DNA from 4 places in the Altererythrobacter sp. H2 genome. Region 1 is predicted to be linked to each of the others. Evidence: predicted binding sites of a transcription regulator. Region 1 holds the regulator's gene; each other region holds the start of a gene.

Evidence for each region. Region 1 encodes LexA, which represses DNA repair genes until DNA is damaged. Its sites were predicted from a motif close to GTTCCNCNCTTGTTCT; they were not measured.
Region 2: the regulator LexA is predicted to act here: its motif matches at 2,673-2,688, upstream of U4960_RS15605 (ribonucleoside-diphosphate reductase subunit alpha).
Region 3: the regulator LexA is predicted to act here: its motif matches at 4,616-4,631, upstream of U4960_RS05290 (four-helix bundle copper-binding protein).
Region 4: the regulator LexA is predicted to act here: its motif matches at 2,342-2,357, upstream of uvrA (excinuclease ABC subunit UvrA).

What each region holds. Positions count from the first base shown of each region.
Region 1 is NZ_CP141285.1:1,706,435-1,713,617, reverse strand. Features, by position in the region: gene U4960_RS08660 (citrate synthase) at 1-97, opposite strand, end outside; gene gltX (glutamate--tRNA ligase) at 136-1,560, opposite strand; gene U4960_RS08650 (ComEC/Rec2 family competence protein) at 1,589-3,820, shown strand; gene lexA (transcriptional repressor LexA) at 3,803-4,495, opposite strand; gene U4960_RS08640 (molybdopterin molybdotransferase MoeA) at 4,587-5,768, opposite strand; gene moaC (cyclic pyranopterin monophosphate synthase MoaC) at 5,765-6,235, opposite strand; gene trpC (indole-3-glycerol phosphate synthase TrpC) at 6,416-7,183, opposite strand, start outside.
Region 2 is NZ_CP141285.1:3,148,461-3,155,643, forward strand. Features, by position in the region: gene U4960_RS15595 (alpha/beta fold hydrolase) at 1-416, shown strand, start outside; gene U4960_RS15600 (serine hydrolase domain-containing protein) at 476-2,170, shown strand; gene U4960_RS15605 (ribonucleoside-diphosphate reductase subunit alpha) at 2,850-4,778, shown strand; gene U4960_RS15610 (ribonucleotide-diphosphate reductase subunit beta) at 4,858-5,928, shown strand; gene U4960_RS15615 (DUF4160 domain-containing protein) at 5,937-6,179, shown strand; gene U4960_RS15620 (DUF2442 domain-containing protein) at 6,163-6,438, shown strand; gene U4960_RS15625 (hypothetical protein) at 6,491-7,057, opposite strand; gene U4960_RS15630 (thermonuclease family protein) at 7,155-7,183, opposite strand, start outside.
Region 3 is NZ_CP141285.1:1,051,075-1,058,257, reverse strand. Features, by position in the region: gene rapZ (RNase adapter RapZ) at 1-708, shown strand, start outside; gene U4960_RS05320 (PTS sugar transporter subunit IIA) at 766-1,179, shown strand; gene U4960_RS05315 (HPr family phosphocarrier protein) at 1,188-1,466, shown strand; gene U4960_RS05310 (TrmH family RNA methyltransferase) at 1,480-2,292, shown strand; gene U4960_RS05305 (META domain-containing protein) at 2,338-2,730, shown strand; gene U4960_RS05300 (DNA recombination protein RmuC) at 2,749-4,098, opposite strand; gene U4960_RS05295 (DUF1622 domain-containing protein) at 4,163-4,561, opposite strand; gene U4960_RS05290 (four-helix bundle copper-binding protein) at 4,679-5,080, shown strand; gene def (peptide deformylase) at 5,083-5,646, opposite strand; gene recR (recombination mediator RecR) at 5,695-6,288, opposite strand; gene fmt (methionyl-tRNA formyltransferase) at 6,341-7,183, shown strand, end outside.
Region 4 is NZ_CP141285.1:2,521,534-2,528,716, reverse strand. Features, by position in the region: gene U4960_RS12530 (M3 family metallopeptidase) at 1-1,111, opposite strand, end outside; gene U4960_RS12525 (hypothetical protein) at 1,222-2,223, opposite strand; gene uvrA (excinuclease ABC subunit UvrA) at 2,368-5,295, shown strand; gene U4960_RS12515 (restriction endonuclease) at 5,955-6,821, opposite strand; gene U4960_RS12510 (ParB N-terminal domain-containing protein) at 6,827-7,183, opposite strand, start outside.

The DNA.
Region 1 (7,183 bases):
TCCGGATATCGACCACATCGGGCCCGACGCTGCCTTCAAGGACCGGGAATTCGTGAGTCTGCCCGCCCAGTTCGAGTTTCGCCAGTTTGTCCGCCAACTTGCTTCTCCTTTATTCCCCTGCTCGCCGGGTGTGGATCAGGCCGCCTGGGCCGTGATCCGCGCGAGCGATTCTTCCCGTCCCAGAAGGACCAGCACGTCAAAGATACCGGGCGACGTCGTTGTACCGGTCAGCGCCGCGCGCATCGGCTGCGCCAGCTTGCCCAAGCCCAATTCCAGCTCCTCGGCAAGGGCCTTGGTAGTGGCTTCCAGCGCATCGCTTGTCCAGTCGTTTTCCGCCTCAAGCCGGGCTGCCACCTGTCCGAGAATGGCGCGGCCCGGCTCATCCAGCAAAGCCGCAGCCTTGTCGGTCAGCGCAAGCGGACGCGTCGCAAACAAAAATCCCGCACTTTCCGTAAGTTCGTGCAGGTCTTTCGCGCGCGGCTTGAGCACCGGCATTGCCTGGGTCAGCAAGGAAACATCGGCTCCCTCACCAATTTGCCCGGCGACCAGCACCGCCAGGCGCGCGTCATCAGCTTCGCGAATGTAGTGCCCGTTGAGGTGCTGCAGCTTCTTGATGTCGAAGCGCGACGGACTGCGTCCGACACCGTCGAGATCGAACAGCGCCACGGCTTCATCGCGACTGATTTCCTCGCGGTCTCCGTGGCCCCAGCCAAGCCGCAGCAGGTAATTGAACAGCGCTTCGGGAAGGATGCCCAGCTCGTCTCGATACGCTTCGACCCCCACGGCCCCGTGCCGCTTCGACATTTTCGCGCCGTCCGGCCCGTGGATCAGCGGCACGTGGGCGTAGACCGGATCGGGCCATCCACCCTCGATCGCGTTCATCGCGCGAATGATCGGTAGCTGGCGAAAAGCATTGTTGAGATGATCGTCGCCCCGGATGACGTGAGTGACGCCCATGTCATGATCATCAACCACGACCGCCAGCATGTAGGTTGGCGTGCCGTCGCCGCGCAGCAGGATGTAATCGTCGATTTCGCTGTTCTGGACGGTGACCGGCCCCTGCACCCGGTCATGGATGGTCACTTCACCCTCGTTCGGGGTCTTCAGTCGAATGGTGAAAGGCGCGCCTTCAGGCGCCTCTGCCGGATCGCGATCCCGCCAGCGCCCGTCATAGCGAAGGGGCTGCTTGTTGCGGCGCTGCTCGTCACGCATGGCCTCCAGTTCGTCGGAGGTGGCGAAGCATTTGTAGGCGTGGCCGGCCTCTAGCAGTTGCCAGGCAACCTGTGCGTGGCGCTCCGCCCGGTCGGACTGGAAAACTGGTGCGTCGTCGAAATCCAGCCCGAGCCAGTCGAGCCCTTGAAGGATCTTGTCGATCGCATCCTGGGTGCTGCGCTTCTGGTCGGTGTCTTCGATCCGGAGCAGCACCTTGCCGCCATGGTGGCGGGCGTAGAGCCAGTTGAACAGGGCGGTTCTTGCCCCGCCAATATGGAGGTAGCCGGTCGGCGAGGGCGCGAAGCGGGTCACCACCTGGCTGGTCGCGGTGCTGCTATCGCTTGCCATGAACGCCGGTTTCCTTTCCTATTGTCGAATGGCGACCAGCACCGCGCCGCATGTACCCCTGGGGGATGAGCCGGAGCCGGCCGCGAAGCTGCGCGATGCTGCAGTGCAGCGCACTTGGCCCAAGGCCGTCCGCTTGTCCAGCCTTGCCGATGCCTGCGAGCAATTTGTCGGAAGGGCCGGATTTGAGCGGGCTCCCTGGCTCACGATTGCCTTCGCTGCGGGCGTTGCGGCGTGGTTTGCACTAGATGCGCCGTGGGAATGGTCGGCCTTTATCGGGGCCTGCCTGATCGCAGCGATTGCGGCTGCGGCCCTTTGGCGCGGTGACAGGAATCGCGCTGCCCTGCAATTGGCAGTCATCACCACCAGTCTCTTGCTCGCTGCAGGGGTGGGGACGGTGTGGGCAAGGTCGGCCCTGGTTGGTGCGGAGCCGATTACCCGGACGAGCGTCACGATCATCGTTGGCCGCGTGCTTGACCGGCAGGAACAGCCCGCCCAGCAGCGTATCCGCCTGGTTCTGGCCATTCGCGATGCCGAGGCAGGCATCGCCCGCAAGATCCGGATAAACCTGCCCGCTGCCGATGCAACGCCAGCCATGACCGAGGGCGCGGTGGTGCGTTTACGCGCGAGACTTTCGCCGCCTGCGCCGCCCATGCTTCCCGGAGGATATGACTTCGCCCGCCGCGCCTGGTTTGACGGGCTTGCTGCAACCGGCTCCGCCTTGGGCCCGGTCGAGGTGGTAGAGAACGCGCCGCAGGTGCGCGGTCTGGCGCAGGTCCAGCGCCGCCTTGCGGCCCATGTCCGGGAGCAGGTCGATGGCTCAGCCGGTACGATCGCAGCGGCCTTTGCCAGCGGTGACCGGGGCGCGATCGACCTGGGTGACGAAAAAGCCATGCGCGATTCCGGGCTGACTCACCTGCTCTCGATCAGCGGGGTCCATGTCAGCGCAGTGATCGCGGCAGGGTACCTGCTGGCACTCAAGCTGCTGGCCTTGTCACCTTGGCTGGCGCTGAGAATTCGCCTGCCGGTCCTGGCGGCGGGGGTAGGGGCACTGGCCGGTGTCGGGTACACCCTGCTGACAGGTGCCGAAGTGCCGACGGTGCGCAGCTGCATAGGCGCGTTGCTGGTCCTGACTGCCCTGGCGATTGGACGGGAGCCCCTGTCCGTGCGGATGCTGGCAACCGCGGCTTTTCTGGTGCTGCTGGTCTGGCCGGAAGCGCTGATCGGCCCGAGTTTCCAGATGAGCTTTGCCGCTGTTCTGGCGATTATTGCGCTGCACGAGAGCCGACCGGTAAAGGCCTTCCTCGCTGCGCGAGAGGAAAGCTGGCTGGCGCGGCAGGGGCGCAGGCTGGCAATGCTGCTGGCCACCGGGCTGGTGATCGAAGCGGTGCTCACGCCGATCGTGCTGTTCCATTTTCACCGCGCGGGCCTTTACGGAGCTTTCGCCAACGTCATCGCCATCCCGCTGGTCACACTGATATCCATGCCAGCCATTGCACTCGGCCTGCTGCTCGACACCGTCGGGCTGGGACGGCCGGCGTGGTGGGTGAGCGAGAAGTCGCTCGAAGCCCTGCTGGCGATTGCCCACTGGACGGCTGACCAGCCGGGTGCGGTGAAGCTGATGCCGCAAATGGGCGCGGGCACCTTTGCCTTGTTTGTCGTGGGCGGAATCTGGCTCGCGCTGTGGCATGGGCGGGTCCGGCTGCTAGGCCTCGTTCCGGTTGCTGCAGCGGCAGTTGCGCTGGTGATGACCCCAGTGCCCGACGTGTTGGTTTCGACAGACGGCAGACAGGTCGGCATCACCGGGGAAGGTGAGCGCCTCCTCATGCTGCGCGAGACGCGGAGCGAGTACGTGCGCGACAACCTGCTGGAAACCGCCGGCCTATCCGGCGAGCCGATTTCCCTCAAGGACTGGCCGGGCGCGCAATGCAGCCGCGATTTCTGCACCCTGGCAATCGAACGTGATGGGCGCAAGTGGGCCTTGCTGATGGCCTTGAACCGCGAGCGGGTCGAGGAGCGTGCACTGGCTTCTGCCTGCGAACGCGCCGACATCGTCATTGCCGACCGCTGGCTGCCCGCAAGTTGCCGCCCGACCTGGCTCAAGGCCGACCGCAAGATGCTGGAGCAAACCGGCGGCCTCGCCATCTACCTCCCGGATGAGCGGATCGAAACGGTTGCCGCAAGCCAGGGCGACCATGGCTGGTGGCACAAGCCGCCCGACCGGACGCCTGCGAAGCCAACTAACTCAGTGATAGCGCCGTAGGAGGCCCGCGAGTTTGCCCTGGACCTGGACCCGATGGGGTTCGTAGACCTGCGGGTCATAACTCGCATTGGCCGGATCAAGCCGCACCATCCCCGCATCGCGGTGCAGGTACTTCAGCGTCGCTTCCTCGTTGTCGACCAGCGCGACCACGATTTCACCATCACGCGCGGTATCGGTCCGGCGGACCAGCGCGAAGTCCCCGTCGAAGATGCCTGCCTCGATCATCGAATCGCCGGAAACCTCCAGCGCGTAATGCTCGCCCGGGCCCAGCAGGGCGGCGGGGACCGGCAGGCTGCTGTGCTCCTCGAAAGCCTCAATCGGCGCACCGGCGGCAATCCGGCCATGCAGCGGGATATCGACCACATCGTTGGCCGGGCGCGGCGCCTGCTTCGCAGGTGCGCGGGCCAGGCTGACCGGATCATTGGCTGCACGGGGCGCTGCTTTCGGCACCGACAGCACGTCTTCCGGCTGCTTGAGCACCTCCAGCGCGCGGGCCCGGTTGGGCAGCCGGCGGATGAAGCCGCGCTCTTCCAGAGCGGAAATCAGGCGGTGAACGCCGGACTTGCTCTTGAGATCGAGCGCTTCCTTCATTTCCTCGAAACTGGGGGAAATGCCGGTTTCTTCCAGGCGAACCTGAATGAAGCGGATCAGTTCATGCTGCTTGGCTGTCAGCATCGCGGAGGCTCCCTGTGCCGTTCCTGTTCCGCCCGCGCCATGCGAACGAATGTGGAACAAGTAGGCAACCCCGTTTCACGAGTCAAGCATTTCAGCCGTTTCCGAGCAGGTAGACCGGAACAGGCGTTCCCGCTTTAGCCTCATCGGCGTGTGCGGGACGGTCGATCAGCACGTCAGACCGGGCGAGGCTGAGCAAGGCGCTGCTGTCCTGCTCGCGCGATGGCATCACGCCATCCGGCCTGAGCGACCCGCGCAGCAATTCGCGCCTTGGTCCGCCCGGTGCGCAGTCGGTTGCCAGGGGGATGGATACGGTTTGCGGGAGGCATTCGGCCGCCCCCAGCAACCGGCGCAGCGCAGGCAGCATGAACAGGAAGCCGGTCACGAAGGCCGAAACCGGGTTGCCAGGCAGGCCAATCACGACCTGGCGGCCGCGCCGGGCGACCATCAGCGGCTTGCCGGGCTTCATCGCAACCTTCCAGAAGTCGAGCTCTGCCCCAACTGCCTCCAGCGCAGGCCGGGCCAGGTCATGGACGCCCACAGAGGCGCCGCCGGTCAGGACCAGCAGGTCGGCATCGGCATGGTCCTCCAGCGCGGCGACGATCGCATCGAGCCGGTCGGGCAGGGGTGCGCCCTGCCGCACGGTGCAGGGCAGCGATGACGCCATGGCCCCGAGCATGGCGCCGTTGCTGGCGGGGATCTGGTGGACAGCGCAGGAGGTAGGGTCGCTGGTCAGCTCGTCACCGCTGTCGAACACGGCCACGGTCGGCGCAGCGTGGACGGGCACCGTCGCATGGCCGGCAGAGCGCACCAGTGCCAGTTGCGCCGGGCCGATCCAGGGCCCGGCGGGCAGGAGGAGAGCGCCGGGCGCGAACTCGAACCCCTTGCGGCGGATGTGCTTGCCAGCGGCCGGATCGACGGTGGCGGAGACCTGCGCGCCCGCCACCAGGGCATCTTCCTGGATCAGCACGCGGTCCGCCCCAAGGGGCAGGATCGCGCCGGTCGAGATGCGGACGCATTGCCCCGCTGCGATCGGCCCGCCAAACGGCTCGCCGCAGCGGCTCTCGCCCAATCGCTGCCACGGGCCTGTGCCCGCCACCGCGTAGCCGTCCATCGCCGAAAGGTCGGCCGGCGGCTGGGTCCGCGCCGCCACCAGCGGCTGCGCAAGGTAGCGGCCCAGCGCCCGCTCGACCGGCACCGCCTCCGCCGGCATCGGCGCGAGCAGGGCCAGCATCCGCGCCTGCGCCTGCTCGATGGTGAGCGCAGGCAGGCTCATTCCGCCACCCAGTCACCCGACTTGCCGCCGCTCTTGGCAAGCAGCCGCACCGACTCGATCACCATGCCCTTGTCGAGCGCCTTGGCCATGTCATAGACTGTGAGCAGCGCCACCGAAGCGGCTGTCATTGCTTCCATTTCCACGCCGGTCTTGCCGGTGAGCGAGGCTGTGGCCGTGACCGCGACCCCGCCATCGATGTAGTCGAACGTGACTTCCACAGAGGTCAGCGCCAGCGGATGGCACAACGGGATCAGTTCGGCCGTCTTCTTGGCGGCCATGATCCCGGCGATCCGTGCGGTGCCGAGCACATCGCCCTTGGGCGCGTCGCCAGCCCGGATCGCCGCCAGCGCCCCCTCGCTCATGCGGATCACGCCCCCGGCCCGGGCCATGCGCTGCGTTTCGGCCTTGCCGCCGACATCGACCATGTGCGCTGCGCCCGACTCGTTGAGATGGGTCAAACGGCTCATTGGCCGGGTCCCCGCAAGTGCCTGGAATCCGGAGACCTGTTACACATGTTACACAGTCCTGGAGAGAAAAAGTCCGGGCGGTGCATCTCACCAGACGGGGGCAGGAAAACGGACGGAGTGGCACTCATGCTCATCCGCCCTCTATGCCAGACGAGCACCTTGTAGGACAGTGTCTGCGCGTCAGGCTCGTCCTGTCAAAAGTGCCCGCGTCGCGCCCTCTACATCGGCCTGCCGCATCAGGCTTTCCCCGACGAGGAAAGTCCGGACGCCGCTGCGGGCCAATCGCTCGCAATCGGCATGGCTGTTGATCCCGCTTTCACCGACCAGCAGAGTGCCGGGAGGGGCGAGCGGGGCAAGCCTTTCGGTGGTGGCAAGATCGGTGGTGAAAGTCTTGAGATTGCGGTTGTTTACTCCGATCAGCCGGGACTTCAGCGCATGGGCGCGCTCCATCTCGGCTTCGTCATGCACTTCGACCAGCACATCCATCCCGCGCTCCATCGCAGCCGCCTCGATTTCCGCCATCGCGCTGTCTTCCAGCGCGGCGACGATGATCAGGATCGCATCGGCACCGATCGCCCGCGCTTCGGCCACCTGCCACGGATGGACCATGAAGTCCTTGCGCAGGACCGGCAGGTTACAGGCGGTGCGGGCAGCGACCAGATAGTCCTCGTGCCCCTGGAAATAGGGCGCATCGGTCAGCACGGACAGGCACGCAGCGCCGCCGGCCTGATAGGCACGTGCATGATCAGCGGGATCGAAATCAGCCCGGATCAGCCCCTTGGACGGCGAAGCTTTCTTGATTTCTGCGATCAGGGCAAAACCATCAGCCGCTTTGGCGCGCAGGGCAGCCTCGAAGCCGCGCGGCGGCGTTTGCCCGGCTGCAAGATGGTCGAGCGCCGTTACCGACTGCTCGGCCCGGCGCTGGGCCACTTCGGTCTGCTTGGTCGC
Region 2 (7,183 bases), 1.4 Mb from region 1:
TGCTGGTCAAGCGCCCGGCCAGCATGGACGAGGCGGTGCTGGTGGAGCACGGGATGCTGCTCGCCCGCACCATCGGCTCGCCCGGCTACCCGGCCCCGGAAGAGCGCCTGCGCGCCAATGTCACCGCCTCGGTCCGCCGCAGCGTCTATCCAGAAGGGCCGACCCGGCACCTCGCCGCGATCCTCGCCGATGGCGACCGGCGGGCGATGCTGGCCGGGATCACCGCGCCGACCCTGGTGCTGCACGGCGAGGCCGACCCCCTCGTGCCGGTCGAGGGCGGCCGTGACACCGCCGCCAGTATCCCCGGCGCGCGCATCCGCACCATACCCGGCTGGGGCCACGACCTGCCGCTGGACCTGGTGGACGAGCTCGCCAGCGAGATCGCCAAGCATGCCATGGCCACCGAGGCGAAATAGGTCTTGCAAACTCCCTCTTGGTGTATCATTCACATAATACACCAAGAGGGAGAGAAACAGTGCCGTATCGTTTTTCCGCCGCCGTGCTGCTTGCAACAGCCGCACTGGTTCCCAATGCCGCGATGGCCGTGCCCGACGGGTTCGCGCAGGACGTCGATGCCCTGATCGCCGCGACCGTCGATCAGTCCGGCCCCGGCGTCTCGGTGGTTGTCACCGAAGATGGGCAGGTCGTCTATCAAGGCGCGCGCGGCATGGCCCGGATCGCGGAAGGCCGCCCGGTCGCACCGGATACCCTGTTCCGCCTGGGCTCCATCACCAAGCAGTTTGCCGCAGCTGTTGTCATGCAACTGGCCGAAGAAGGCCGCTTGTCGCTGGACGATCCGCTGTCGAAATTCGTGCCCGACTACCCGGCCAGCGGCGCGTCGGTCACCGTTCGGCAATTGCTCAATCACACATCGGGGATTCCATCCTACACCAGCATGCCGGGCTGGATGAACGAGGCCAATCTCACCCGCCGATGGACGACGCAGGACATGATCGGCGAGTTCAGGGACCGGCCCCGCGATTTCGCTCCGGGCGAACGCTATCTGTACAACAACAGCGGCTACATCCTGGTGGGTGCGGTGATCGAGGCAGTCACCGGCAAATCGTGGGACGAGGCGGTGGCGGAACGGATTGCGGCCCCGCTCGGTCTGTCCACGATCGCCAGCTTTGCCGATGAAGCGACCCTGCCGGACATGGCGACAGGCTATACGCGCAGCGGCGACGGCAAGGCTGAGATTGCCGGCCCGATCGACGCCACTGTCCCTGCGGCAGCCGGGGCGCTGCGCGGCAACGTACTCGACCTCGCCCGCTGGGCCGATGCCTTGCATGGCGGCAAGGTGGTGGGAGGCGATTATTATCGCCAGATGATCGCCCCGACGGTGCTTAACGACGGCACAGAGGCCAAATACGGACTCGGCCTGGGTGTCGAGCCGGTTCGCGGCCGGCCTGCGATCGGCCACGGCGGCGGCATAAATGGCTTCAACACCGCGAGCGTCTACCTTCCCGGCGACGGCATCTTCGTGGCCGTGTTCAACAACACGGATTCGCCTGAAATTTCGAGCGACACGCTGATGGCGCGGATCGCGGCCATGGCCATCGGCGATCCGTTCGAGGAATTCAAAGCGGTTGCGCTGGATCTGGCTGCGATAGCGCCGCTGCTGGGCGAATACCGGATCGACGAAGCGCAGGCCCGCAAATTCTACGAGCGCGATGGCAAGCTCTACACCTTGCGCACCGGCGGCCGGGAATCAGAAGTGTTTCCCGCAGGCGGTGACCGGTTCTTCTACGCCCCTTACAATCCGACCTGGTTTGCCATCACCCGCGCCGATGACGGAACGCTGCGGATGGAAATGCACCATAACGGGGCCAACGAACCGGAAATCGCCCAATGGGCCGGAAAGGTCGAAGCCGCACCAGCCGTAGCCATCGCGCCGGACGTGCTGCAGAGCTATGCAGGAACCTATACGGGGCCAATCGGGACGTTGATCCTGTCCCTGGACAACTCTGGTACGCTCATCGCCCGGCTTGGTGGGCAGCCTGCCCTGCCGCTGGTGGCGCAGGGCCCGGCGCGGTTCGCGGTCACCGGGGTCGATGCCTTCGTCGAAATCGTGCTGGAGGGCGGCAAGGTGACCGGCGCGGTGATCGGCCAGGGCGGGCAGACGATCCCGTTTGCCCGCACAGCGGATGCCGGCGAACAGCCTTCTGATTGACCCGCCTACCCGCCGGAGAGGCGGCTACGCGCGAACATCTGACCTGCCGCGCCGCGAGAGCTGGTGCGGCAGGTCCGCCACCTTGAGCGGCGCACAAAAATTACCCGGCCCGATTCGATTGATTCAAAGCCCCGCAATACCCACTTTGCCCATATAAATTTTTGCCGGTTTTCATTTTGGGGCTTGCGCGGCGCGCCAGTCCAGCAAATCCGCCGCGTCGCTGCGTTGCACACAGCTAACACACCCCGCGCAGCGCCGCCCGCAACATGGTTAAACGTGCTTTACCCTCTTGCGCCAGAGTCCCGCCTGATTCAGTATCTAGTGGTTCGGATCGCGGGTACACCCACAAGATCGTGTTTTCCAAGGCGTACGATGCAAATCGTGTGGGGCGGGTGATTCGGTCGGAAAGGCAAGGCCGGGCGATCGGGCTGTGGACAGGCGGGGGAGAACTAATCCGCCGCCCGGACACCAAAAGATGCTAGGCGGAACGCATCCGCCGAGTCGAACACATGCGGAACACCAGGCGCCGGACCGGCGTCGTTCCCACAGGGCAAACAGGCGGGGCTAGGCAGCAATGGAATTCAGGACCGGAGACGAATCAGCGATGGGTCTCGACCAGACACAGACGACGGGGATCGAGCCCGGTGAGACAGCCGGCAGGCAGAAGGCCGCAGTGAGCATGGACACGCAAGATATGGGCAGCGCAGAGCTGGTCGCAGGCAAGGCCGCCGAGGCGCTCGCCGTAGCCATGGCCCAGGCCGCCACCGCCGATGCTGCCGCCAGTGACCGGGCGGGCGATTCGAAGAAGGTGATGGACCGCCGGTTCACCATCGTGGTTGACCATGCGCGCGACGCGAACCTCACCGAATTCGGCAAGGATACGCTGACGGACCGCTACCTGCTCCCCGGCGAAAGCTACCAGGACCTGTTCGCCCGCGTGGCCGATGCCTATGCCGACGACCAGGAGCACGCCCAGCGGCTCTATGACTACATCTCCAACCTGTGGTTCATGCCGGCCACCCCGGTGCTGTCGAACGGCGGCACCAATCGCGGCCTGCCGATTTCGTGCTATCTCAACTCGGTCGAGGACAGCCTCGAAGGCATCGTCGGCACCTGGAACGAGAACGTCTGGCTGGCCAGCCGCGGCGGCGGGATCGGCACTTACTGGGGCAATGTGCGCGGGATTGGCGAGCCGGTCGGCCTCAATGGCAAGACCAGCGGCATCATCCCGTTCGTGCGGGTGATGGATTCGCTCACGCTCGCCATTTCGCAGGGCTCGCTGCGGCGCGGCTCGGCAGCGGTCTATCTCGACATCAGCCACCCGGAGATCGAGGAGTTCCTCGAAGTCCGCAAGCCGAGCGGGGACTTCAACCGCAAGGCGCTGAACCTGCACCACGGCGTGCTGGTGACCGACGCCTTCATGGAAGCCGTCCGCAACGGCGAGGAGTTCGAGCTCAAGAGCCCGCGGGACGGCAGCGTGCGCGGCAAGGTCGATGCGCGCAGTCTGTTCCAGAAGCTGGTCGAAACCCGCCTCGCCACCGGTGAGCCCTACATCGTGTTCAACGACACGGTGAACCGGATGATGCCCAAGCACCACCGCGACCTGGGCCTCAAGGTCTCGACTTCCAACCTGTGCTCGGAAATCACCCTGCCCACCGGCCGCGACCACCTCGGCAACGATCGCACGGCGGTGTGCTGCCTCAGCTCGCTCAACCTCGAAAAGTGGGACGAGTGGGAAGGCAACAAGCTGTTCATCGAAGACGTCATGCGCTGCCTCGACAACGTGCTGCAGGACTATATCGACCGTGCCCCGCCGGAAATGGCCCGGGCCAAGTATTCCGCCAGCCGCGAGCGTTCGGTGGGCCTGGGCGTGATGGGCTTCCACTCGTTCCTCCAGGCCAAGGGCATCGGCTTTGAAAGCCCGATGGCCAAGGTATGGAACCTCAAGATGTTCAAGCACATCGCGGCCCGGGCCGACGAGGCGAGCATGATGCTGGCGAACGAGCGCGGCCCCTGCCCCGATGCCGAGGACATGGGCGTGATGCAGCGCTTTTCGTGCAAGATGGCGATCGCGCCGACTGCCTCGATCAGCATCATCTGCGGCGGCACCAGCGCCTGCATCGAGCCGATCCCGGCCAATATCTACACCCACAAGACGCTCTCGGGCAGCTTCGTGGTTAAGAACCCGTATCTGGAAAAGCTGCTGCGCGAGAAGTCCAAGGATTCGACCAACGTGTGGAACTCGATCCTGGAGAAGGGCGGCTCGGTCCAGCACCTCGATTTCCTCAGCCCTGAGGAAAAGGCCGTGTTCAAGACCAGCTTCGAGCTCGATCAGCGCTGGCTGCTCGAATTCGCGGCCGACCGCACGCCCTATATCGACCAGGCGCAGAGCCTGAACCTGTTCATCCCGGCCGATGTCGACAAGTGGGACCTGGCCATGCTCCACTTCCAGGCATGGGAGAAGGGCATCAAGAGCCTCTACTACCTGCGCTCCAAGAGCGTGCAGCGCGCCGGGTTCGCCGGCGGGGTGGAGGCTGACAACACCTCGGAAGCACCCAAGTTCGAGATCGAACAGACCGACTACGAGGAATGTCTGGCCTGCCAATAGGGGCCTGCCAGTAATGGTGCGTCCGCAATCGCCCGCCAGCCGTATACATTTTGCCTGATTTACGCCCGGAGTACGCCCGATGTCCCTTCTCGAAGCCCGCAAGACCTACAAGCCGTTCGAATATCCGTGGGCTTACGAGTTCTGGAAGCGGCAGCAGCAGATCCACTGGATGCCGGAAGAAGTGCCGCTGGGAGAGGATTGCCGCGACTGGGCGCAGAAGATCACCGAGAACGAGCGCAACCTGCTCACCCAGATCTTCCGCTTCTTCACCCAGGCCGATGTCGAGGTGCAGAACTGCTATCACGAGCATTACGGGCGGGTGTTCAAGCCCACCGAAGTGAAGATGATGCTGGCCGCCTTCTCCAACATGGAGACGGTCCACATCGCGGCCTATTCGCACCTGCTCGACACCATCGGGATGCCCGAAAGCGAATACAGCGCCTTCCTCGAATACGAGGAGATGAAGGACAAGCACGATTTCCTCCAGCAGTTCGGGGTCGATTCCGACGAGGATATCGCCCGCACGCTGGCGGTGTTCGGCGGGTTCACCGAAGGGCTGCAGCTGTTCGCCAGCTTCGCCATGCTGATGAACTTCCCGCGCTTCAACAAGATGAAGGGCATGGGCCAGATCGTCAGCTGGAGCGTGCGCGACGAGAGCCTGCACTGCGAAGGCATCGTGCGCCTGTTCCACGAATTCGTGCGCGAGCGCGATTGCCTGACCAAGGCGGTCAAGGAAGACATCATCGACATCTGCCAGAAGACGGTGCGGCTGGAAGATGCCTTCATCGACCTCGCCTTCGAGATGGGCCCGGTCAGCGGCATGAGCGCGAAGGAAATCAAGCGCTACATCCGCTACATCGCCGACTGGCGGCTGGGCCAGCTCGGCTTCCAGCCGATCTACATGGTGGAAGACCACCCCCTCCCCTGGCTCGCCCCGCTGCTTAACGGGGTGGAACACGCCAACTTCTTCGAAACCCGCGCGACCGAGTATTCGAAGGGCGCGACCAAGGGCAACTGGCAGGACGTGTGGTCCAGCTTCGACAACCGCCAGAAGGCCAAGATCGGCTCAGCCGCGAACCAGGCGGACGACGGTGCGGGCGAGCCGGATATGTTCGGCAATGCCGGTTCCGGGAGCGTGGCGGCGGAGTAGCTTCTGCCATGCCCAAAGTCTTCGACTGGAATGGATTTCGCTTCCACTTCTATTCCGACGAAGGCGATCCGCGCGAACCGGTGCACATTCACGTCCGCAAAGGTGCCGACAACGCCAAGTTCTGGCTGCACCCGCAGGCAACCCTCGCTTATAATCGGGGGTTTCCGGCACACGTGCTTTCGCAGCTTATCGGTGTTATAGAACAGCGCTCAGACGTGATCGAAAGGGCATGGAATGACCACTTTGACTGACGTTCAGGCCGCCTCGCCTGAGCCGTTGGCGGTCCGGTTCGACCAGCACAGTTTTTGGGTCGATCTTGCCGATGGCCGGACCTTGGGCATTCCGCTCGCCTGGTTCCCGCGCTTGCTTCACGGGACGGCGCAACAACGCGCGAGGGTAAGTCTCAGCCGCGTGGGCCTGCATTGGGAGGAACTCGACGAAGACATTTCCGTTGCCGGCCTGCTGGCGGGGCGCGGAGACATGACCAAGGTGCGGCTGACAGCAGCTTAGGAGTCAGCCCCCGTCCACCAGTTTCGAGCCGAAGCTTGCTCTGTCCGGCCCGTCACCGCCACCGTCCTTTCGGCACGGCATAACTGTCCACCCGACGTTCCGGAAGTTCGTGCCAGCTCACATTCACGGCCCATAGCTTCGGAAAGAAAAACAGCGAGGAATAGGGCAGTTTTGTATCGACCCATTCCGCCAGCACTTGCCACCCTCCTTCCTCCGGATGGGCGTCGGCGTAGGCGGGGATGACGATGCAGGCGGTTGCGCCCTTGCAGCCCTTTGCATCGAGCATGTCCCAGATATGTCCCGCCGCATTGGCCTCATTACTGGCGCAGTTGTACCCAGCCTTCCCTTCCGACTGCATCTGGTTGCCCAGCGCATTGACCGCTCGGCTCCGATAAGCACTGCGGATGTTGATCCGTCCCCACCGCTCCTGAATTGGCTCCAGCAATTCCTCGCACAGACGCTCGCCCACCTCGATCGCAAGATCCGGATCGTCGGGTACATTCATCAGCCCATGAAACTGCGCAATCTCCGAATGCAGCATGTCGCGCATAAAGAAATGCTTTGATAACCGCACGCGACCAAGCGCGTCGAGCGTACTGACGCTGGTGGGCTTGCGCATGATCTTAACTCCAAAGCTGTGCTCTATCCGGAAATATTCACTCAACCGCTCCCCTCACGCAAAGGATTTTGCGCAACGCCCGCCCCCAAGCGCGCCCTCAGCACCAGTCAATCCGCGCGCCGTTCC
Region 3 (7,183 bases), 660 kb from region 1:
ACGCGCGGGTTCGATCCGGTTGACGTGATCGAGCGGGTCAAGGGGTTGAGCCAGCGCGAAGACCTGGTCATCACCACCCTGTTCCTGGACTGCAACAGCGCCGAGCTCGAACGGCGCTACAACGAGACGCGGCGGCGCCACCCGATGGCGGCCGAGCGCCCGGTGCGGACCGGCATTCAGGCAGAGCGGGAGCTGCTCGAACCCCTGCGGCGCTGGGCTGACGCAGTACTCGACACCTCTGCTTTCACCAGCAACGACCTGCAACAGGCCGTCCGCGCCCAGTTCGCCCGGACTGCTCCGCAGGACATGGCAGTGATCGTCTCCAGCTTCGGTTTCGCGCGCGGGACCCCGCCGTTGGCAGACCTGGTGTTCGACATGCGCTTTCTCGACAACCCGCACTGGGTGCCGGAACTGCGCGAACAGACCGGGCTCGATCCGGCAGTGGGCGAACACATCCGGCAGGATCCGGCATATGACACGGTATTCGGCCAGATCCGCACGCTTCTGGCCACCCTGTTGCCGCGCTACCGCGCGCAGGGAAAGGCCTATGTCAACATCGCCTTCGGCTGTACTGGCGGGCGCCACCGGTCGGTCTTCACCGCCGAGCGCATGGCTCAGGCCTTGCGCGAAGACGGATTTTCCCCCACCGTGTTGCACCGCAATCTGGGGTCGCGTGCCGCTGACGAGATCGAAGGCCCGAAGGGCTGACCGGTGGCGGACATGCGAGACACCCCTGACCGAGAGAATCCGGATACCGTAACGCCCATGATCGGACTCATTCTGGTAACCCACGGCCGGCTGGCCGAGGAATTCGTTCACGCGATGGAGCACGTGGTCGGCCGGCAGGAGGCGATTGCCACCGTCTGCATCGGACCGGACGACGACGCCGAGAAGCGCCGGGCGGAAATTGCCGGGGCGATCCGCAAGGTCGACAGTGGCAAGGGCGTGGTCATCCTGACCGATCTGTTTGGCGGCACCCCGTCCAACCTCGCCATTTCGCTGCTCGATTCGGGCCGGGTGGAAGTCATCGCCGGGGTCAACCTGCCGATGCTGATCCGGCTGGCCGGCGTGCGCAAGGATCATGACGTGGTCACCGCCGTCGCCGCCGCGCGCGAAGCCGGGCAAAGCTACATCACCGTCGCTTCCGAGCTGCTCGGCCAGCGCGCCAAGGCATCGTAGGGGTACGTGTGGCGGAACATCGGCGGGAACTGACCATCGTCAACAGCCGCGGCCTGCACGCGCGCGCCAGCGCCAAGTTCGTCAACGCCGCCAGCCAGTTGCCGGACGGGGTCTGCGTCACTGTCACCAAGGGCGCGAACAGTGCTGCAGGGGGTTCGATCCTCGGCCTGATGATGCTCGGCGCGGCCAGGGGCGATACGATCGAGCTGGTCGTGACCGGCGATGCCGACGGCGCTGTGATCGAGCGGCTGAGCGCGCTGGTGGCCGACGGCTTCGGCGAAGAATAGGCAGCCCAGACCAATGCCCGATCCCGGCCGGAGGCTGATCACCGGCTTCTCCAATCCGACCGTCAAGGCGCTGCGGGCCCTGCGCGAGAAGAAGCACCGCAAGGCGGCGGGCACGTTCCTCGCCGAAGGTCTGCGCCTGCTGACCGACGCCCTGGAATGCGGGCACGTTCCGCAAGTGCTGGTCCTCGCATCCGGCCGCGATCCCCACCCCCTGATCGACCGGCTGGAACACGCTGTGTTTGCTGCCGGCGGCGAAGTGATCGAAACCAGCGCGGACATCCTCGGCAAGATCACCGGCAAGGACAACCCGCAGGCCGTGGCGGGTGTCTATGATGAATTCGACACCTCGCTCGCTGCGCTTGACCGCGCTGCCGCGCCGATCTGGCTCGTGGCGCAGGCGCTGCGCGATCCGGGCAACCTGGGCACCATGCTGCGGACCGGGGACGCAGTCGGGGCCGGCGGGCTGATCCTGATCGACGACTGCGCCGATCCGTTCAGCGTCGAAGCCGTGCGGGCGAGCATGGGCGCCGTGTTCACGCAGCATATCGCGCAGGCACGATGGGAGGAGTTCCTTCCCTGGCTGCGCGGCGGAGAGGGGCAGCTCGTGGCCGCGTCCTTGCGCGATGCCGTCCCCTATCGCGGTGCGCCTTATGCTGCGCCGTGCTTCATCCTGGTCGGCAACGAATCGCGCGGCCTGCCCGAACAGTACGAGGCGGCCTGCGACCTGCGGGTGACCATGCCGATGCGCGGCCGGGCGGACAGCCTCAACGCCGCCGTGGCCGGTGCCGTGCTGGCCTACGAGGTGCTGGACTCGCTCGAAGGCTGAGGCGCGTTCATTGCGCGATCAGGCGGGCGGGCCTAGCCTTGCGCCATGATCCGACTCGCTACCCTCGCCGCCCTGCCCCTGCTCGCCGCCTGTGCCAGCACCGGCTATGCCGAAACGCCGCAACTGGCCGGGACCGAATGGCGCTTTGTTGCCATTGACGGGCAAGCCCCGGCATCGGACCGGGCGCGCATGGCGTTCACCGCCGAGCGAATCAGCGCCACCGCAGGCTGCAACGGCATGGGCGGCACCTGGACAATCGAAGGCGATCGGCTAATGGGCGGCCCCTACGCCTCGACCATGATGTTCTGCGACGGGCTGATGGAGCAGGAGCGCGCCATTGGCGCCCTGCTGGCGGAAAAGCCGGTGTTAACCGTTGCGGGTGACCGACTGACGCTGAGCTCAGACAGCCACAAGGCCGAACTGGTGCGGGCTGACTGACACCCGGATGCGTCGGGTTCAGGCGGCAGGCGGCGGCAGGGCCACGCCTTCCTCCTCCTCGGATACGTCCGCTGCGCCATAGCGCGGTGCGCCTTCGATCAGCGGCACGTCCTCGATCTCACGCTTGCCGATTTCGATGCCCTTTTCCGCCAGCCGCCGGCCGGAGGTGAGCACGTTGCGCTCAAACGAGCCGACAAACTTGTTGTAGTTGTTGACCGCCGTTTCGAGCCCGCCACCGACGCGCTTCAGGTGCTCGGCCGCAACCGCCAGCCGGTCATACAGCTCGGCCCCGGCCTTGCCGATCTCGATCGCCTCTCGGGCAATGGTGTCTTGCCGCCACACCTGCGCCACGGTGCGGGCAATCGCCACCAGGTTGGTCGGCGTTGCCAGCAGCACCTTGTTGCGAAAGGCGAAGTCCCACAGCTCCGGATCGGCTTCCAGGGCGGCGGCGACGAAATGCTCCCCCGGCACGAACATAACGACATAGTCCGGTGCCTCGTCGAACTGGCTCTGGTAGCTCTTGGCGCCGAGCGTCTGGACATGGCCCTTCATCGCCTTGGCATGGACCTCCAACAGGCGCTTGCGCTCGCCTTCATCGTCCGCCTCGAATGCCGCCTGATAGGCGTTGAGCGAAACCTTGGCGTCTATCACCAGCATCTTCTGCCCCGGCACCCGCACGATCGCATCGGGGCGCAGCCGCCCTTCATCGGTATCGAGCGAATGTTCGAGGAAGAAATCGGTGTGTTCGGACAGGCCGCACTGCTCCAGCACGTTCTGCAATGCCCGCTCGCCCCAGCGCCCGCGCGCCTTGGGCGCATTGGTGAGCGAATTGCCGAGCCGCTGTGCCTCGCGCCGGATCTGTTCTTGCCCGGCGCGCATCTGCTCGATCACCCCGGCCAGCTGGCCGAAGGCATCGACCCGCTTTTCCTCCAGCGCCTTGACCTGGTCCTCGTAGCTTTTCAGCCGGTCGCCCACCGGGGCGAGCAGCGCCTTGAGCTTTTCCTCGCTGGCCTTTTCCGAATGGCCGAGCCGCTCTTCGGCGCGCTTCATGAATTCTTCCTGCGCTTTGGCCAGCACCTCGCCGCCGGTTGCGCGGAACTGCATCAGCAGCTCCTCCCGCGCCTGCCGCATCGCCTCGATCTGCTTGTCAAAGTTCGCGGCATTGGCGCGCAAGGTGGCCACTTCGATCCGGGCATCGCCCAATTCCGCCACCGCCTGCTTGAAGCGCGCTTCCGCGTCTGACACTTGCCCCTCCGCGTCTCCGAGGCGTTCCCTCAGGTCCGCGATGGGCCGCGAAGCAGCGAGCCAGCCCACGCCAAGCCCGACCACCAGGAAAAGGACAGCGACAACAACAATGACAGGTTCCATGACGGGAACATAGCTGGAACGGGCGCCGTCGCCAAGACAGGAACCAGTTTATTCACCTGCCGCCTCAGGGCCCGCCCTCTTTGGTGCTCGGGGTCTGCTTCTGCCACGGCCAGCGCCCGTCGATCTCCACCTCCAGGCTGAAGCTGAGGAAAGTGCGGATCAGCACGATCACTGCAAGTACCAGAACGCTGTCGATGGTCGGGTCGACCGCGAGGGTGCGGATGATGTCGGCTGCGACCAGCAGCTCAAGGCCCACCAGGATGGACCGTCCCAAGGCGCGGCGGAAGATCGCGACCGGATCGTCGGCCTTCTCGCGTTGTCCGTACGTCTGAAGCCTGACCATGCCCATCGCGAACAACACAACGGCGACCAGCGAGCCGGCGACAATCACCCCGATGCCGGCCACCTCGAACACCTGCGCGGCCGACCGAGCGAGAAGTCCGATGGTATCGTCCCCGATCATGTCAGACGAACGGCCGCCTCCGGCTCACGGTTCCCCGCAAGAAACGACCGCAGCAGGGCAACTGCGGAACATATCTCCAGGCTGCCCGTCTATTCGTTATCCAAGGAGAAAAAACTCATGTCGATCGTCAGCATCATCGCCGCCCATCCTGACCTGCGCGAAGGGATCGGGGGGCCGCCAAACGAAGCACTTGCCCAGGCCGCTGCGATTACGAGCTATTGCTCGGTAGTCTGCACATCCTGTGCGGACGCCTGCGCCGCCGAAGAGATGGACATGCAGCAATGCATCCGCACCTGCAGTGACTGCGCCGATATCTGCGCCGCCACGTCACGCGTTGCGGCTCGCCGCACCGGCGCCAACGAGGAGGTCCTGCGCTCGATGCTGAACACCTGCATCCAGGCTTGCGAGCTCTGCGCTGCCGAATGCGAACAGCATGACAACGACCATTGCCGGATCTGTGCCGAAGCCTGCCGTGATTGCGCCGCGCGGTGCCGCGAGGCGCTCCAAATGGTCGGCTGAGCCTAGGCCGCCCGCAGCTTCTGCAGCTTCTTGAGCGCCATCTGCCGCTTCAGGCGGCTCAGGTGGTCAATGAACAGGATGCCTTCGAGGTGGTCCATCTCGTGCTGGATGCAGGTCGCCATCAGGCCCTCCATCCGCTCCTCGTGGTGCTTGCCGTCGAGATCCTGGTAGCGCACGGTGCAGGTCGCCGGACGATCAACGTCGGCGTAGATTTCGGGGACCGAGAGGCAGCCTTCCTGATAGGTCGCGAGGTCTTCTGCCGGATCGACAATCACCGGATTGACGAAGACGCGCGGTTCCTTCTTCGTCGGCTGGTGATGGTGGTGGTGACCATCGTGGTTGCACGGTTCGGGCTCGGCATCCGGGTCTTCCGGCTGCAGGTCGATCACTAGCAGGCGCTTGGGCACGCCGACCTGAATCGCCGCGAGGCCGATACCGGGCGCATCGTACATCGTCTCGAACATGTCCTCGACGAGGGTGCGCAGTTCGTCATCGAACTCGGTGACGGGTTCGGACACGACCTTGAGCCGGGGATCCGGCACTTCGAGGATTTCACGGATAGCCATCGCCGCCACATAGTGCGGGTATGGCGCGGCTTCAACTGCCTGCGTCGATCAAACCGGCCGCCGTGCGCGCAGCGCCTGCGCCAGCGTGCCTTCGTCAAGGTAATCGAGCTCTCCGCCGACGGGCAGGCCGTGGGCCAGCTGGGTCACCCGCACCGGAAAGGCCTCCAGCCGCTCGGCGAGGTAATGGGCAGTGGTCTGCCCTTCGAGCGTGGCGTTCATCGCCAGCACGACCTCGTCGATGCCGCCTTCTTCCACGCGCGCCAGCAGGCCGGTGATGTTGAGATCCTCCGGGCGGACACCCTCCAGCGCGGAGAGCCGCCCACCCAGCACGTGGTAGCGCCCGGTGAACAGCCGCGCCCGGTCCAGCGCCCACAGGTCAGACACTTCCTCCACCACGCACAGGCTGCGCGGATCGCGGCGCGGGTCAGCGCAGATGCCGCAGGGGCTGTGGGTATCGACATTGCCGCATTGCGGGCACTCGGAGAGGTTCTCGCGCACCCCGGCCAGCGCCTCGACCAGTTCGGGCAGCGCCCGTTCGCGGTGCTTGACCAGCCACAGCACCGCCCGCCGCGCACTGCGCGGGCCAAGGCCGGGAAGCCGCGCCAGTGCAGAAGCCAGCCGCTCGATCTCTTGCGATGCCATGAAGCGGCAGATAGGGGCAGCAACTACCGAACGAAAGGCTGCCCCGCCCCTTATGCGTATCATTTTCATGGGAACGCCTGACTTCGCGGTGCCGACGCTGCGGGCACTGCACGAAGCAGGGCACGAACTGGTGGCAGTCTACAGCCAGCCGCCAGCGCCTGCCGGGCGCGGCAAGAAGCTGCAACCCTCGCCCGTGCACCGGGCGGCGGAAGCTCTGGGCGTCCCGGTCCTGACACCCAAATCGCTGCGCAAGCCCGAACAGCAGGCCGAATTCGCCGCGCTTGGCGCCGACGTGGCGGTGGTCGCCGCCTACGGTCTGATCCTGCCGCAGGCGGTGCTCGACGCGCCGAAGCACGGCTGCCTCAACGTCCACGCCTCGCTCCTGCCGCGCTGGCGCGGGGCGGCACCGATCCACCGCGCGGTGATGGCGGGCGATGAGCAAACCGGCGTCACCATCATGCAGATGGAAGCGGGGCTCGACACCGGGCCGATGCTGGCCAGGGCCGCCACCCCGATCGAGGACAAGACGACCGGCGAACTGACTGCGGAACTGGCCGAACTGGGAGCGCACCTGATGGTGGAAGTACTGGCCGGGCTCGACCAGCTGGCGCCCCAGGTCCAGCCTGCGGAGGGCGTCACCTACGCTGCCAAGATCGACAAGGCCGAGGCGCGGATCGACTGGCAGCGCCCCGCCACCGACGTGGTTCGCCATATCCACGGTCTCGCCCCTTTTCCCGGTGCCTGGTGCGAAATCGGCGGCGAGCGGGTGAAGCTGCTGAAGGCCGGCGTGGCCCAGGGGAACGAGAAGCCCGGCACCGTGATTGACGGCAAGCTCACCATCGCCTGCGGCAATGGAGCGATCCGGCCGATCAGGCTCCAGCGGGCCGGCAAACCG
Region 4 (7,183 bases), 820 kb from region 1:
CGCCTTCGGCTGCGATCATCTCGTTGAGCAGGGCCGCCTCGCGCTGCTGGGTCGCGGCGAGGGCGGGGACCATGTCGGTCATGAAGCCCAGCGCGGTTTCCGGCTTCTTCGCCATCCGGTCAACCAGGGCATAGCTGCCCCAGCTGTCATGCCCGAACAGCGCGGCCTTTTCGGCGCGCAGGCGGACGATCTGGGCGATCAGTTCGCGGGTGTCGTTCGGCCCGCCCTGCTCGGCGCGGGTGAGCGAGAGCCTGAACAGCTTTTCGCGGGTGGCGCGGTTTTCCAGCGCGGGCAGGAGCGGCTGCTGGGTGGTGTTCTGCAGCGCGATGGCGAACTTGCCCTGCATCCCCTTTTCCGCTGCCAGCTTGGCCGCGGCATCGATGTCGGCCTGCGACAGGCCGGCCAGCTCCGCCGCGCTGTCAACCACCAGCGCATTGGCGACAGTCGCCGCGCGCACCCGCTGGCTGAAGTCCGTGGTCAGCTTGGACAGGTCGGAGTTGATTGTCTTGACCTGCTCCTTCTGGGCCGGGGTCAGCTGCGCCCCGGCGTTGACCATGCCTTCGTAGGTTTCCTCCAGCAGCTTGGCCTGCTCCGGCGTCATGCTCATCGAAGCGCGGTTGTCGTAGACCGCCTTCACGCGGGCAAACAGCACCGGATCCAGCGTGATCGCATCGCCATGCTGCGACAGCTTCGGGCCGACCAAGGTCTGCGTCTCGTCAAGCGTGTCGTTGGTGTTGGCGCCGGTCAGGGCGAAGAACATGGTCGCGACCCGGCCCAGCATCCGCCCCGAGGTTTCCAGCGCGACGATGGTGTTCTCGAACGTGGGCGCCTCCGGATTGGCCTTGATCCGCGCGATCTCGCCGTTGTGGACTGCCATCGCCTTCTCGAACGCGGGCAGGTAGACCGCGTCTGGCACCCTGGTGAAATCGGGCGCGTGGAAAGGCAGCACGCTGTCATTGGCGAAATAGGCAATCGCCTTGTCCAGCTCGTCGCCAGACAGGTTGGCGGAGGAAGCGGCAGGCTTGGTCTGGGCCATGGCGGGCTCCGGCATGATGGCAACAGTGGTGAGCAGCGCGCCGGCAGCGGCGGCGAGCATGAGGCGGGATTTCATCGGCGACTCCTTATCGGATCATGGTCGGGTCTTACCCGGTGTTGGCCGGGCTGTTAGCTGACCGCGCTTGAACCTGAGATTGATTACAAATGCAACCGGGTGCATTTCCGTCACTGGGCGCATCGGCTCCGGTCGCCCTTCCGGCAGGCTTCCACGTCGGCGCGCCAGCGGGCCATGGCGGCTTCGTGTTCGCGCTCGCGCCGGAGCCGTTCAGCCTCGACCGCCGCGACCGCCGCCTCGTGCTCGGCCGCCTGGCGGGCGATGGTGGCCTCCCGGTCACGCAGGGCCTGCTCGTAGGCCTGCCGGTTGGCTTCGTTCTCGGCCAGCTGGCGGGTGCCGAACTCGGCCTGTTCCCGGTTCAGGCGCTCGCGCTCGGCCTGCTCGCGCTGCTCCTGCTCGGAGGCAACCGGAACGGATAAGGGCGGAACAGGGTCAGAGGACACCTGCGCAGGCTGCGCGGCGGTGGCTGTGCTGGCCGAGCCCGTCATGCGGTTCGGGCGACTTGACGGGCCATCCTTGCAGCCTGGCACGATCGGATCGGCCCAGTTGGGCACACTGCCGCGCGGCGGGAAAATCCGGCCCTTGGCTTCGGCGCGCCAACCGTCATTGGTCACCACTGCCGGCGAAGACAGGGTGTAGTAATTGGAGAATGGCTTGGTGGGGCCGGACGAGCCGTCCCGGCAAAACTGCGTGTTGAATGTCAGGTGCCTGGTGGTGGAACTTTCGGAAATCCGCCAGCCGTCTCCATGATTGGAGATGCTGCGGACGTAAAAGACATATTCCGGATAGTCTTTGCCATCGACCCCCTGTTTGGCGCCGGTCCGTTCAGCGCCGGTGATCACCGCAACCAGATCGCCAGCACGAGGCACATACTGCGACCGCCCGCTGCCATGGACTTTCTCCTCTGCCACGACGAGGCGGATCTCGGTGCCGTTGACTTCGAACTCTATGTCGCTGTGGGGAAATCGAGACACCCAGCGCCCCTGCACCTCGGCCAGAAACGCCGGATCGATTGCGGCCTGGGCCTGTGCTGGCTGCGCCCACGCCAAATTCAGCCCTGCGATGGAGGCAGGGGCGGCAAACGCGAGCATGGCAGGCAACAAGATACGCATGAGGTCTCATCCTGTTTGCAAGATTTACTGCACCACGCCCTTTCAATGGATCATTGTCAATCCCACCTGCTGCCTTTCCAGGTTGTCCCGCCCGCCCGGTCGGCTGCCTTGCAGAATCCGAACAAATATGGAACAGCACGACCCATGGCATTGACCCACATTTCCGTGCGCGGCGCGCGCGAGCATAACCTCAAGGGGGTCGATATCGACCTGCCGCGCGATGCGCTGATCGTGATCACGGGGCTTTCGGGGTCGGGCAAGTCCAGCCTGGCGTTCGACACGATCTACGCCGAGGGGCAGCGGCGCTATGTCGAGAGCCTTAGCGCCTATGCGCGCCAGTTTCTCGAAATGATGCAGAAGCCCGATGTCGAGCATATCGACGGGCTTTCTCCTGCCATCAGCATCGAGCAGAAGACCACCAGCCGCAACCCGCGCTCCACTGTGGCGACGGTGACCGAGATCTACGATTACATGCGGCTGCTGTGGGCCCGCGTCGGCGTGCCTTATTCACCTGCCACCGGCCTGCCGATCAGCGCGCAGACTGTCAGCCAGATGGTCGACCGGGTGATGACCTTGCCGGAAGGCACGCGGCTCTACCTGCTTGCCCCGGTGGTGCGCGGGCGCAAGGGCGAATACCGGCGCGAACTGGCCGAATGGCAGAAGGCCGGCTTCACCCGGGTGCGGATCGACGGCGAATTCTACGGCATCGAGGAAGCCCCCGCGCTCGACAAGAAGCTCAAGCACGACATCGAGGTGGTGGTTGACCGGATAGCGGTGAAGCCGGGCGTGGAGACGCGGCTGGCTGACAGCTTCGAGCAGGCGCTCAAGCTGGCCGAGGGACTGGCCTATGTCGACCTGGCTGACGGCGTGGTGCCGGGGCGCGAGGGCGAGGGTGAAGCGGGCGGCGCCATGAAGGGGGCGGGCATTCCTGCCAACCGGATCGTCTTTTCGGAGAAGTTCGCCTGCCCCGTCTCCGGCTTCACCATCGAGGAGATCGAGCCGCGGCTGTTCTCCTTCAACGCGCCGCAGGGGGCCTGCCCGACCTGCGATGGCCTGGGCGAGAAGATGCTGTTCGACCCGCAGCTGGTGGTGCCGAACGAGGCGCTGTCGCTCAAGCAGGGCGCGGTGGTGCCGTGGGCCAAGTCCAACCCGCCGAGCCCCTATTACATGCAGGTGCTGGCGAGCCTGGCCAAGGCCTATGACTTCGCGCTCACCACCCCGTGGCAGGAACTCGCGCCCGATCAGCGGACCATCATCCTCCACGGCACGGGCGGGATGCCGGTGCCGCTGACCTTCAAGGACGGGCGCAAGGAATACACCGTCACCAAGGCGTTCGAGGGGGTGATCGGCAACCTCAACCGCCGCCTGCTGCAGACCGAAAGCGCGTGGATGCGCGAGGAGCTGTCCAAGTTCCAGACCGCGCAGCCGTGCGAGGCGTGCGGCGGCAAGCGGCTCAACGAGAAGGCATTGAGCGTGAAGGTTGCGATGACCGACATCGCCACCCCCACCAAGATGAGCGTCGCCGATGCCAAGGCCTGGTTCCTCGCGCTGGAGGAGCAGCTGGGCGAGACCCAGCGCCAGATCGCCCGCGCCATCCTCAAGGAGATCAACGAGCGGCTGGGCTTCCTCGACAACGTCGGGCTCGACTACCTCAACCTTGACCGCACCAGCGGCACCCTCAGCGGCGGGGAGAGCCAGCGCATCCGCCTCGCCAGCCAGATCGGCTCCGGCCTGTCAGGCGTGCTCTACGTGCTCGACGAGCCGAGCATCGGCCTGCACCAGCGCGACAACGACCGGCTGCTCGAAACCCTCAAGCGGCTGCGCGATCTCGGCAACACGGTGATCGTGGTCGAGCATGACGAGGACGCCATCCGCACCGCCGACCACGTGGTCGACCTCGGCCCCGGCGCCGGGGTGCACGGGGGCGAGGTGGTGGCGCAGGGCACGCTCAAGGAAGTGCTCAGGAGCAAGACCAGCCTCACCGCCGCCTACCTCAACGGCACCCGCCGGATCGAGGTGCCGGCCACGCGCCGCATGGGCAACGGCCACCACGTGACGGTCCACGGCGCGCGGGCCAACAACCTGCGCGATGTCACGGCGAAGTTCCCGCTCGGCACCTTCACCTGCGTCACCGGGGTCAGCGGCTCGGGCAAGTCCAGCCTCACCATCGACACGCTCCACGCCGCCGCCGCCCGCGCGCTCAACGGGGCGCGGGTGATCGCCGGCGCGCATGACAAGGTCACCGGGCTGGAGCTGTGCGACAAGGTGATCGAGATCGACCAGTCCCCGATCGGCCGCACCCCGCGCTCCAACCCCGCCACCTACACCGGCGCCTTCACCCAGATCCGTGACTGGTTCGCCGGCCTGCCGGAAAGCCAGGCGCGCGGCTACAAGCCCGGCCGCTTCAGCTTCAACGTCAAGGGCGGCCGGTGCGAGGCGTGCCAGGGCGACGGCCTGATCAAGATCGAGATGCACTTCCTGCCCGATGTCTACGTCACCTGCGAGCAATGCCACGGCCGCCGCTACAACCGCGAAACGCTGGAGGTGAAGTTCAAGGGCCACTCGATCGCCGACGTGCTCGACATGACGATCGAGGATGCGGAGGAATTCTTCAAGGCCGTCCCCCCGATCCGCGACAAGATGCACATGCTCAACGAAGTCGGCCTCGGCTACGTCAAGGTCGGCCAGCAGGCGACCACGCTCTCCGGCGGCGAGGCGCAGCGGGTCAAGCTGGCCAAGGAACTGAGCCGCCGCAGCACCGGGCAGACGCTCTACATCCTCGACGAGCCGACCACCGGCCTGCACTTCGAGGACGTGCGCAAGCTGCTCGAAGTGCTCCACCGGCTGGTTGATCAGGGCAACACCGTGGTGGTGATCGAGCACAACCTCGACGTGATCAAGACCGCCGACTGGGTGCTCGACCTCGGCCCCGGCGGCGGCGTGCGCGGCGGCGAGATCGTCGCGGTCGGCACCCCGGAGCAAGTGGTCAAGGAACCGCGCAGCTACACCGGGCACTACCTCGCCCCGCTGCTGGCCAAAGTTGGTGAACGCTCGGCGGTGGCGGTCGAATAATTCTCCCCCGCTGGGGGAGGCGGCCGTGCGCAGCACGGACGGAGGGGGCACAAAGGCCCTCTCCCCTTGCGCGAGAGGAGCCTGCCCCGGACCTGATCCGGGGTTGGGAGAGGGGGCCAGCCGCAGGCTGGTATTCCTCCCCCTTGGGACAGCGGGACCACGCAGTGGCGAAGCGCCACCCTGACCCCACACCTCGCCCCAGTGTGTTTCACGCAGAGACCGCAGAGGAAAGACAAGGCGCAGAGAGGCCCCGCAACCGGCAACCGCTGCTCTCCCTTCGCCACCCCGGACTTGCCTGCCCCTGCGAAGGCCAGAACGACCACGTCACCCCGGACGAGATCCGGGGTCCCGCTTGTTTTGGTCCACGCGAAGCCTGTCCTGAGCCTGTCGAAGGGCGGCGAAGAGGCCGCACTACCCACCCGCCGTCATTGTGAGGAGCCCCCAGGGCATAGCGTGTCCTGAGCGGGGGGCCTTGCCCGTCGGCCGAAGGACGGCGATCGAGAGCGCCCTGGATCGCCCCGCTGCGTTCGCGATAACGGGAATGGGTGTTAGGTCGCCACGCGCAGTGCCGGTTTGCTCACGTAAAGGCCGAGGCGGCCAAAAAAGCATCCATGGAGTTGTCAGGCATGATCGCAGAGGGGGCGGAGGAGCCCGATAAGCTAGCCATATAACCATGTGTCGAAAGCACTGTCGTCAAATTCCTCGCCGATCAATCCTACATTGTTATCGGCAAGAAACTGCCCTAGCTGTGGCCCATCCATCGGGATGATCCCAGATTTTTTCATAAGGTCTTTGGAATCTCGAGAGAACTCTCCAGTTGTCACAAACATTGAGAATACTGGGTCACACAACTTCGCTGAAAAAAATCGAACTGGATCATTCTTTCCTGCAAAGAGCTTTGCTCTAGCCAGTTCAGCTGATCCAACTATTTCACGTATATCTTTCGTCGAAACTCCAGTTTTGTCAAAATGCTTCGCCTGCCCGACAAACCAGACTCGCATGTTTTTTTCAGCGCCTGCTGGCAAGATCTCTGGTTTAAGGATATAGCCGAAGTCAGAAAATCCATAAAAATCAATGCCTCCATCGCCGCTACGAGGAGTATGGCGTGGGTCTTTGACACCAAGTAACGTTAGTAGGCGAACGCATAGTATTTCCAAATCGTTTGCCGTTTTGACGCGAATGGCATCGAATAGCTTGATTGAGTTCCTGCGCCGCCTTTTGGCTTCTACGATGTCCGGCGGATCGCTAGGTTCGCAGTAACAAGCTCCTTGGATATATTCAGGATTTAGCGTGTTGAACGTAAACGCAATAAATGATCCGTCATTTATACAAGCGTTTAAGTGAGCGCGAGCTCGCACTAGTAGGCTTCTTTCCCATTTCTGGGCCTTCTCAGCCGCTTCATCGCCAACAAGCCATCGTTCTCCTACAATAATATTGACTAGGAGCGCTCGTACCGCTATCGGTCCGGCTTCGATTTCGAGATATCGGCCAATCGCGTCCAGCGCTGCGGCCGGGCCAGGAACCACTTTTCTTATCCACCTTTCAGTCGCTTATGTATGGCGATTACCCGTTTAGCCGTCTCGACCAGTGCGTTAATGATTGTCAGATCGTCATCGTCAAAGCCCTCAACCTCAATCGCGCTTATCTTCTTTAGGGCGGTACTGGCTTCCCCAACTTCGCTGCGCCATTTTCGCGAAATTTCGTCTCTTTTGGCGATCGTCTGTGCATCAAGCAAGGATTTATCGTCTTGAAGAAGGCAAGCTCTCGCTTCGTCGTTGGGTAGAATATCTCGTAATTGACGAACATCTCCATACGACTTTATCTTAGGCTGGGCTGGTTCCGCATCAGGATTGGGATCTTCTTCGTTGATGTGCGGTGTTATGAGCGA